One region of the Gynuella sp. genome, then DNA from elsewhere that is predicted to be linked to it. Evidence: predicted binding sites of a transcription regulator. Region 1 holds the regulator's gene; the other holds the start of a gene.

Region 1 (5,457 bases):
GTCAATATCAAGATTCTGCTGGATCGGCTGGTACACAACGGTGATTTGACGGAGAAACAACGGAATATCCGACTGGAGGAAATGACCGAAGAAGTCTCCAGACTGGTTCTCACCAATAATTATCGGCAGGCTCAGATTCTATCCTTATGTGACAGTGAATCCCTGGCACGTATAGAAGAGTATCGTCGTTTAATTTCCACGATGGAAGCGAGGGGTAAACTCAATCGCGAGCTTGAGTTTATTCCATCTGATGAACAGATTTCCGAGCGGAAAAACGCCCGCCTGGGACTGACCCGGCCAGAGTTGTCGGTGCTGATCAGCTACGGTAAAGGCGATTTGAAGGAGCAGTTGATCAAAGCCAATATTGGTGACGATCCTTATGTCGTTCGGGAAGTTGAGACGGCGCTGCCTGCCGTGCTGGTTAAGGACTATCACGATGCTGTATATAACCATCCGTTGAAAAATGAGATTGTTGCCACTCAGGTGGCCAATGATCTGTACAACCATATGGGGATTACGTATCTGACCAGAGTACAGGAATCCACCGGTTCCTCAGTATGTGAAGTCGCCAAAGCATATATTGCTGCCCGTGATGTGTTTGGTCTGAAACAGATCTGGCGTGACATTGAAGATCTTGGTTCCCGGATAGAATCGTCGGTTCTGAACCGTATGATGTTAAACACTTCCCGCAGTGTCAGACGCGCGAGTCGCTGGTTTATCAAAAACAACCGGCTTGGTATTCAGGTGGAAAACATAATTGCGGAATACCAACCCGCTATTGAGAAGCTGTCTGATAATTTCCCTGATATTCTGGTGGGCGAAACACAGCATCAATGGCTGGAAGCTGTGCAGAAGCTGGTGGATCATAAAGTGCCGGAAGTTTTGGCGGCCAAAGTGGTGACAACAGACTTTCTCTACAACTGTCTTGGAGTCATTGCCATTGCCGGCACGACCGGTACCAGCGTGATAGAAAGTGCCAGAACATTCTTCCGAATTGGAGATGAGCTGAATTTGATCGACTTTGGTGATCAGCTTAATCAGCTGAGTGTTGGGTCGCACTGGCAGGCACGTGCTCGTGAGGCCTATCGGGATGATCTGGAATGGCAGCAACGCAGCATTACCCACAGCCTGCTCAAAGCAAAAACCAAAGATCAGGATATGGACACCGTTTTGTCCAAGTGGCGAGAGAAAAACGAAGTGTTGATAAATCGCTGGCACCGCATGATGAAAGAAATCAAAACGGCCAACGATGTCGAGTTCAGTATGTACTCGGTCGCGATACGAGAGCTACTTGATTTATCCCAGGTGACCAAAATAGAGTAGGCGGATATCATTACATCAGGCTAGGTTATGAGTTCCGGACAAAGTTTTTTAATTGTTGATATCAGTATTACCGCTGAAGAATTAATAAAGTTGTACCGGGGCTCAGCGAATCAGGTCAGAGCCACGGCCAGAGATGGCCGTGTTGTTCGATTTCCAGCTCGTATCTTACAGCCATATGTGACCCGTTCAGGCGTGCAGGGAAGCTTCAGGATCATATTTGACGGACATCATAAATTTCAGAAGATTGAACGTTTATAGCCCGCTCAGTTCGCTTTTCAATATTCAACAGCTGAATGACAGACTATAATCCGCCAAATTTTTCAAAGGGCGGATACCGATGTACGACTTGTTGCGCAAAGGGCTTTTCTTACTTTCACCAGAAACGGCTCATGAAGCCTCCCTTGAACTGCTAGGGGCTGCAGCCCGCTTAAACCTGTCAGGCTGGGTGGGGAATAAGGTTTCTTCAAAACCCGTCCGGGTGATGGGAATTGATTTTCCAAATCCAGTCGGTCTGGCAGCAGGTATGGATAAAAATGGCGAATTTATCGATGGCCTTGCGGCACTGGGATTTGGTTTTATTGAAGTTGGCACAGTCACTCCCAGGCCGCAGCCGGGCAACCCTAAGCCCCGCTTGTTTCGCTTACCGGAAGCCGAGGCTATTATCAATCGCATGGGCTTTAACAACCACGGTATTGATCAATTGATTACCAATGTCCGGCAAAGTCGTTATGACGGAGTACTTGGCATAAACATTGGTAAAAACAAAGATACTGCCAGTGAGCAGGCCGTGGATGACTATTTGACCTGTTTGCGTAAAGCCTATCCGTATGCCTCATACATAACGATCAATATTTCCTCTCCCAATACCCCGGGTCTTCGTGATCTTCAGTTTGGCGATCAGCTGTCCAGTTTGCTGGCGGCACTGAAAGAAGAGCAGCTCCATCTTCAACAACAGATTGGCAAATATGTTCCACTGGCCGTCAAAATTGCACCGGATATGGATGAGGCAGGTATTGAACAAATCGCAGAAACTCTGATTAAGAATGGTATCGATGGCGTGATTGCCACCAATACCACCGTGAGCCGGGAAGGGGTCAAGCACTTGCTGCATGGGCAGGAACAGGGAGGTCTCAGTGGTCTGCCGGTGCTTGATATGGCGACTGAAACCCAGCGTTTAATGGTACAGGCCTTGGATGGCAGGCTGCCTGTAATGGGGGTTGGGGGGATTCTCAATGGCGAACACGCTTCAGAAAAAATACTGGCAGGTGCCGAACTGATTCAGTTGTATACCGGTTTTATCTATCGTGGTCCGAAGTTGATCACCGAGTGTGTAGAGGCGATACGCAATATTTAAGGATGTATTGTGTTAATGCCGAACAGAGCATTATGACCGTGCAACTTTGCAGTATTGTTTGATTAATACATAGGGGATAACACGCGACTATCCCAACAAAGTCAGGTTGGTGCCGATGCAGAAAGCGACCGTCGGTACGTAATAAAAAATCGCTTGCATAAAAAACACGCGCTGAATTTTGATATTCAGCGCATAAAACGAAGTGTTTTGAAAACTGACTAGTGGATTGTGTTTCTCAACACACCCACATATAAGCCCTCAATGGCAAAGTCATCTGATTTCAGGTCAACAAGGATATCATCGTAATCCTCGTTTTCGGCCACCAGAGTGACAGTATTGCGGCTTTTGTAAAACCGTTTGACCGTTACATCATTATTGATACGCGCCACAATGACATCACCGTTTTTGACTTGATCAGTCTTGTGTACTGCTATCAGGTCATCTTCCAGAATACCAATGTTTTTCATGCTAACACCTTTTACGCGCAACAAATAATCGGCTTTTGGATAGAAGAAGCTTTCTGGAAAATTCACCCGGTTCTCGATGTGCTCCGCCGCCAGAATCGGTGAGCCGGCAGCAACACTGCCTACAACGGGTAAACCCGCATCCAGATCTTCAGGCAGACGAATACCTCTGGAGGCACCGGGAATCATTTCAATTGCGCCCTTGCGGGCCAGGGCTTTTAAATGTTCTTCTGCAGCATTGGGTGAACGAAAGCCGAGTTTGGCGGCTATTTCTGCACGGGTAGGGGGCATGCCGTTATCATCCAGATACGATTTGATGAAATCAAAGACCTGTTGTTGGCGGGCGGTAAGCTTTACCATGATGGATTCCTGAATTTTTTTACAGTATTGGAAGTATATACAGCTGCCATTGGCCGTGCAACCTTGTCATCGCACTCCTGTTCGAGGGAAATAGATAAAGATAAACATACAAAATTAGTATTAGTGTTATGGTAAAGCCTTATGTTGATCTCGTTTTTTTGGGACAATGGTCAGCTTTTCGATGTGTTTTGGATTTTCATTTGCGATGAAAAGTAGCAGTCAGCTTTTTCCCGTTACATTATTTAAGGCCGATTTCTGGGAGGGCTATTCTGAAGATGTATATTTGTTAAAGCCTAACAATAGCCCTGATAAAACCGCTGAATTTGCGGTTACCCGTTTGGGCCATCCGGATGTTTGCCGTAATGGGCTGAGCCGTGGGGAGCCTGTCATTCTGTTACACGGTTTGTATGAAAACCGGACCGTCTGGATGTATGAACAACATGAGATGCTGTGCCAGCTGCTGAATGCCGGGGCAGATGTCTGGATCATGGAAATGCGCGGTCATGGCCTCTCCAAAGTCAATCACGATAGCCGTCAGAATCATTGGCGTAATTATGCCCGTTATGATTTACCCGCCTTACAACAGTTTATTCGTGAACAGAATCCGGCCAGACAGACATGGTTGGCCAGGGAGCAGGGGGCGGTTTCGCTGTTGCTGGCACTTGAATATGGTTTGTTGGATAAACAATCGGAGGACCGCTTTTTTGTGACCCGTCTGGGAGATCTTCTGCGTCGGGACTTTCCTGGGCTGATTTTGGCGCGCTCGCTGTTTAATCGAAAATCAAGGTTTATTCCAGCTGGCCGTAATGAATATGAGTCGCGCCTGGCTATCAAACAGATCTGGCGGCAAAAATCATGGTTTACCGGGCCGAAATCCCTCGATGGAAAAACTCCTTTGTTAAAAAGTATGCAGCAAAATCCGCTGTCCAACTTGTTTTATCTGTCGGACATGAATGATCCTCATCAGCGGAAGTTGATCAGCCGCGCAGGTTTTACTGTGGTTGAAGAGAAAGCGTTTTCAGAAGCCTTGTTGGTATCCTTGATAACTAACCCGGTACATAAAGTTGGTTGAGCAGGCTATGGTCGCTGGAAATGAATTGAGCCAATTTTCAAAAAATAATAATAGTCCTATTGGGTTTCTTTAATGTCTATTAACCCGGCAATCATATAAATCGTGCTGATCATCCTTGATGATTGCCACGGGAAATCTGGCGGTGGCTTGCGAAATGCCCAATCGCCGGACTGCTTTATTTCCAGGGTTCGCATTGGCTATGGCCAATAGTGAGCTCCAACATTTCGGTGTATTCCTGCATCACACGATTAACCCGGCATAAATGCTTGCCGGGTTAAGAATAACCCAAACGATTGATCGATTTCTAAAGTATGTTTGCTGGCACCAAATGCTCGTCGTCAGTTTGGTGCTTTCCGCACGAGTTTCAGAAACTTTCAACCCGACCTAATAGCTTATCGGGTTAATAGATTGATGATAGCCGCCTGTAATTTTGTTGCTATGCTTTCATAATGATGGCGGCCAGAAGCTAATATCTGCGCCTGTAATCGCCCTTATAGGGATAGGATGCATACTGATTTCTTTGATAGTTCGCATCTGTCTCCTATATTTCTTACTGATCTTTTTATTTCTGGTGAATAAGGTTCAGTAGACTATGCGTCTCGATAAACACTTTCTTACCACGTTGCAATGGAGTGGGTTTTGTCTCATTTTGGGGCTTGCTCTCACTGCCATAACGACGATCGAACTCAGCCGCGCCAGCCAGTCCAGAATTGCCAGTGCTGTTGAAACGAGCCGCCAGCAGACCGTGAAGAAAGTGTTAGACCGGATACAGTTGTATCACTATGGTCTGTATGGCTTCAAAGGCATGGTTCAAGCCATTGGGGCTGATGCGCTGAGTCGGGAAAGAGTGAAAAAATATACCCATTCCAGAGATTACGAAACAA
Region 2 (5,457 bases), on a different contig from region 1:
GTTTCTCTGTTATAGCGTTTTCCCTGACACACATCGCAAGGCACATAAATGTCCGCAAGGAAATGCATTTCGACTTTAATCATGCCGTCACCCTGACAGGCTTCACAACGTCCTCCTTTTACGTTGAAGCTGAAACGCCCTGCTTTGTAGCCTCTGGACCTGGCTTCTTGTGTTCCAGTGAACAGGTCTCGTATGGCTGTAAAGATTCCTGTATAAGTGGCAGGGTTTGATCTTGGTGTGCGACCTATCGGGCTCTGATCTATATCGACGACTTTATCAAAGAGTTCCAGGCCCTCTACGGATTGATGAGGGCTTGCAGTGAGGGTGGTGGCATTGTTGAGCGCTGTTGCTGCAACAGGGTAAAGGGTATTGTTAATAAGAGTCGATTTGCCAGAACCAGAGACGCCGGTGACGCAGGTGAATAGTCCTACAGGAATCTCCAGGTTGACATGCTGGAGGTTGTTGCCGGAAGCGCCATTGACCCGCAATAGTTTGGACTTATCAAACGGGACCGTTTTTTCCGGTATGATGATTTTTCGTTTGCCAGAGAGGTATTGTCCAGTAAGGGATTTTTTTGAGCGCATGATCTGCGTGGGAGTTCCACTGGCAATGACTTCACCACCGTGAACTCCGGCTCCTGGGCCAATATCCAAGACAAAATCTGCACTGCGAATTGCATCTTCATCGTGTTCTACTACGAGTACTGTATTGCCTAGATCGCGTAAATGAACCAGCGTTTTGAGCAGGCGCTCATTATCCCTTTGATGAAGTCCTATGGAAGGTTCGTCCAGAATATACATAACACCTACAAGCCCAGCGCCAATTTGACTGGCGAGTCGAATGCGCTGGGTCTCGCCACCGGATAATGTGTCTGCTGAACGATCAAGTGATAAGTATTCAAGACCGACGTTCACCAGAAACTCCAGTCGCTGACGAATCTCTTTGAGAATTTTTTCGGCAATGTCTCCTTTTCTGCCCGACAGCTTGAGTGAACCAAAATATTGCTCGGCGTCGGCAATAGGCAGGCTTACCAGTTGTGGTAGCGTTTTGTTGTCTACAAATACATGGCGGCTGGCTTGTTTCAGACGGGTTCCTGAGCAACTTGGGCACGGTTGCTCGGCCAGGTATTTGGCCAGATCTTCACGTACCATCTGGCTTTCTGTCTCGTGATAGCGCCGTTCCATGTTTGGAATGACACCCTCAAACGAGTGGGATCGTTTGATGACATCTCCGCGGCTATTAACGTAGGAAAAAACAATTTCTTCACCAGTGCCATTCAAAACGGCATTCTGGAATTTTTTCCCAAGTTTCTTCCAGGGTAAATCGATATCGACCTTGTAATGTTGAGCGACTGATTCAAGCTGAGAGAAATAATACACGCTACGTCTGTCCCAGCCTGGAATTGCACCTTCTGCAAGGCTGCGATCTTCGTCAAAAACCACCTTCTTAATATCAAAATATTGTTTGACCCCTAATCCATCACAGCTCTCGCAGGCACCAGCAGGATTGTTAAAGGAAAACATTCGGGGTTCCAGTTCGGGAATAGCATAACCGCATATTGGACAGGCAAATTTGGAGGAAAAAATCAGGTCTTCCCCCTGACCCTCCATGTAACTTACCAGTGCCGTTCCATCAGCTAGTTCCAAACAGGTTTCCAAAGACTCGGCCAGGCGCTGTTGAATATCTGAACGGACTTTAAACCGGTCGATAACCGCTTCAATCTTGTGTTTTTTTCGCTTATCGAGACTCGGGGCTTCATCAAGGTCACAAATCACACCATTAATCCTTACTCGAACAAACCCCTGTTGTCGCAGCTCGTGGAATACATGCAGATGTTCACCTTTTCGGTCTTTAACCAGGGGTGCCAGTAGCATGAGCTTGGTGCCTTCAGGCAGAGCGAGTATCTGATCCACCATCTGAGAAACGGTCTGTGCTTCCAGCGGTTCATTATGATCGGGACATCTTGGTTCACCCGTCCGGGCAAACAGCAGACGAAGGTAATCGTATATTTCGGTTGTGGTGCCAACGGTGGAGCGTGGATTGTGGCTGGTGGTCTTCTGCTCAATTGAGATGGCAGGACTGAGGCCCTCAATGTGATCGACGTCGGGTTTTTCCATCATAGATAAAAACTGACGGGCATAGGTTGAGAGTGATTCAACGTAACGCCTCTGACCTTCGGCATATAAAGTGTCAAAAGCCAGCGAAGATTTGCCAGAGCCTGACAGGCCGGTAATCACAACCAGTTTGTCTCTGGGTATTTCGACATTGATGTTTTTCAGATTATGAGTGCGGGCACCCTCTACGACGATCTTGTCCATGAAAACCCTGTTGACCTCGAATAAAACGGATTGGTTATTTTACTGTAAGAATATACATATCTCTACTGAAAAAAAATCAAAAACAGGTGCGTAAATAATGGTCAAATACTATAAACTGCGCGGGTTTTTGATCTTATGCTAGTCAGTATTATGTTTTTAAAGAGTACAGTGAGTCGTAATGAATAAACAGGAACGAACCGCAGTATTGGCGTTAACCGGGGTTTATGTGGTCCGTATGCTTGGGCTGTTCATGATTTTGCCAATTATGATGACCTTTGGTACAGAACTTAAAGGAGCTACTCCTGAGTTGTTGGGAATAGCTCTGGGGATTTATGGCATTTCCCAGGCGTTGTTGCAGGTACCGCTTGGATGGTTGTCAGATCGGATTGGGCGTAAGAAAGTAATTGTTTCCGGCTTGTGTTTGTTTGCATTAGGGAGTGTTGTGGCAGCGTTTGCTCAGGATATTCAGTGGATAATTCTAGGGCGCTGTTTACAGGGTGCTGGAGCGATTGCCAGTTCAACAATGGCTTTGCTGACGGATCTGGTCAGGGAGGAGCACCGTACTAAAGCGATGGCCGCTGTAGGGATTAGCATCGGGTTGTCTTTTACTGTGGCGATGATGCTCGGGCCTTGGCTGGCGACTTGGTTTGGGTTGCAAGGGGTTTTTGCAGCGACCTTTCTGCTGGCATTAGTAGCAATTTTTCTGGTCGTAAAAGTAGTTCCTAATCCGGAACATCAGGGGCGACCTGTTGTTGTGGATCACTTTTTTAAAGCAGCTTTACGGGTGAGTCGTAACCCTAATTTGCTAAGGCTGGATGCAGGGGTGTTCATTTTGCATATGGGGATGATGTCAACGTTCATCATTGTACCTGTCATGCTTGAGCATGCTGGTCTGGCGGCACAATCCCATGGCTGGTTGTATATGCCTGTAATGATTCTGGCCTTTTTTCTGATGGTGCCTTTTATGATTCTGGCTGAAAAGAAAAACCAGATGGTGCGAATATTCAGCCTGTCCATCCTGTTGCTTTTGATTTCAGAAGTTTCTCTTTTAACACCAGCAGGAAGCCACTGGCTGACTATAGGCACTTTGCTGGTACTGTATTTTATCGCTTTCAATTTTCTGGAAGCGGCGATGCCAAGCCTGATTTCACGTATTTGCGCAGCGGAATCAAAAGGAACTGCTTTGGGAGTTTTCAATACCAGTCAGTTTCTGGGAGCCGCAATAGGTGGTATGTTGGGAGGGCTGGTATATAGTGTTTGGCACAAACAAGGGGTCATCATCATGTCCTCTGGAATGCTTGTGTTGTGGTACTTCATCAGCCTTGGTCAGGAGGTTCCAGCGCGTCTTGTCAGTCTGACTTTGGACTTAAGTGACTGGCATGAAGAGTACTGGACATCACTGCAGGCAACGCTTCTGGCATTGAAAGGTGTTGAGACCGTGAGTCTTGAAGCCAAAAGTAGGAAAGTGCTGGTAAAATTCCGCCAGACAGAAATCAGCGAAAATGACATTCGACAAGTATTGAATCGTCAGGCAGCATAATTATTGAAAAATCAAGTTAGGAAAGTTAGATGGCCAAAGGTACCGTAAACAAAGTTATTATCCTCGGGAGATTGGGACAGGATCCGGATGTCCGTGCCACAGCCGGTGGTACGCAGGTTGTGACTCTCAATGTCGCGACTAATGAGTTGGGGCCCAAAAATGAAATGGGTATGCGTCAGGATGTGACAGAGTGGCATCGTTGCGTGTTGTTTGGTCGTACTGCTGAAATAGCTGCGCAGTATTTGCGTAAAGGAAGTCAGGTTTATCTTGAAGGTCGTTTGCAGACCCGAAAATGGCAGGATCAAAATGGCCAGGATCGGTATACCACGGAAATTGTTGCGAATGAAATGCAGCTAATGGGAGGCCGTGATAATGCAGACCAGTCTTCCTCATACTCTGCCGGCGGTAATCCCAATATGGCCTCGCCACAGCAACCTCAGGCTCCCCAGCAGGGTGGCGGCTATGGGAATTATCCTAATCAACCGTCAACTAGTGCTGGTGGTGGGTACGGTCAACAACCCGCATCGCCTCAACAAGGAGGGCATCAAGCCCCGCCTCAGCAGCAGCCGTATCGTCAACAACCTGCACCACAGCAGCCCCAGCAGCCGACAGGTTTTGATGATTTTGATGATGACATCCCGTTCTGACGGTATATTTCAAAGCGATGAAGAGGTTTTTGCATTCAGTAAATAACCTCTTCAGGCATGTTTTTGTATAAGTGATTGCTGTTTTCCTGGATAGATAGGGCAGCTATCACGGGTGGAATGCATTCTGGCCCTGAATAAAGCTCAGGTCGGGTGAGTGTTGGAATATCTGGATGTCAATTAAGTGAAATATCTGATCACTGGTGCTGAGGGGCAGCTGGGAAGGGCGGTTAAAAGTTACGCCCGTTTCAGAGGCTATGAGACCCTGGCAATGGAATTCAGCCAGCTGGATATTTGTGCGGTTGATCAGGTTTTAAGAGTTGTCAAAGAATACCGGCCTGATTTTATTATTAACTGTGCGGCATATACCAGAATAGAGTCGGCTGAATTGGAAGCAGAACGCTGTCAGGCTGTTAATGCTGATGCAGTAAGAGTGCTGGCAACGGTTTGTAAGCAATTTGATATAGAGCTGATTCATTTATCTTCTGACCATGTATTTTCCGGTACAAAAGTCGGACAGTATTGTGAAGAGGATGAGCCGGATCCGGTCAGTGTTTATGGTCGTAGCAAGTTGCTAGGAGAGCAGTATCTACGATCAGAATGGTCTAAGCATGTCATTGTGAGATCGAGTTGGGTCTTTGGCGAGTACGGAAACAATTTTTTTTCCAGGTTACTGGAGGCTACAAAAAGCAATAGTGAGTTGCGAGTCCCCACCGACCAGCATGGTTGCCCTACTTATAGTCATGACCTTGCCGTTGTTTTGGTTGCAATTACTGAACAGTTGAGTTGTAAAACCACAGACCGGCTTTGGGGGACCTATCACTATTGTGGTTATGATTCCACCACTTGGCATAAGCTTGCCTTATATATATTGCAGGAAAACTCGCGTTTCACTGATACTGTTGCTGTCGGTGTCGTACCGGTCGCGGGTGAAGAGAACTTTCAGCGACCGAAT

The links. Region 1 encodes LexA, which represses DNA repair genes until DNA is damaged. Its sites were predicted from a motif close to TACTGTNTANNTANACAGTA; they were not measured.
Region 2: uvrA (excinuclease ABC subunit UvrA) is a predicted target of LexA. The motif match lies at 2,359-2,378, and genes of this name have one in related genera.

The regions. Positions count from the first base shown of each region.
Region 1 is NZ_JBNKSF010000019.1:82,849-88,305, reverse strand. It holds gene ACQY6I_RS07580 (NAD-glutamate dehydrogenase) at 1-1,323, shown strand, start outside; gene ACQY6I_RS07575 (DUF2835 domain-containing protein) at 1,351-1,581, shown strand; gene ACQY6I_RS07570 (quinone-dependent dihydroorotate dehydrogenase) at 1,661-2,677, shown strand; gene lexA (transcriptional repressor LexA) at 2,896-3,501, opposite strand; gene ACQY6I_RS07560 (alpha/beta hydrolase) at 3,707-4,573, shown strand; gene ACQY6I_RS07555 (CHASE domain-containing protein) at 5,166-5,457, shown strand, end outside.
Region 2 is NZ_JBNKSF010000059.1:106,327-111,783, forward strand. It holds gene uvrA (excinuclease ABC subunit UvrA) at 1-2,318, opposite strand, end outside; gene ACQY6I_RS22470 (MFS transporter) at 2,497-3,858, shown strand; gene ACQY6I_RS22475 (single-stranded DNA-binding protein) at 3,888-4,505, shown strand; gene rfbD (dTDP-4-dehydrorhamnose reductase) at 4,687-5,457, shown strand, end outside.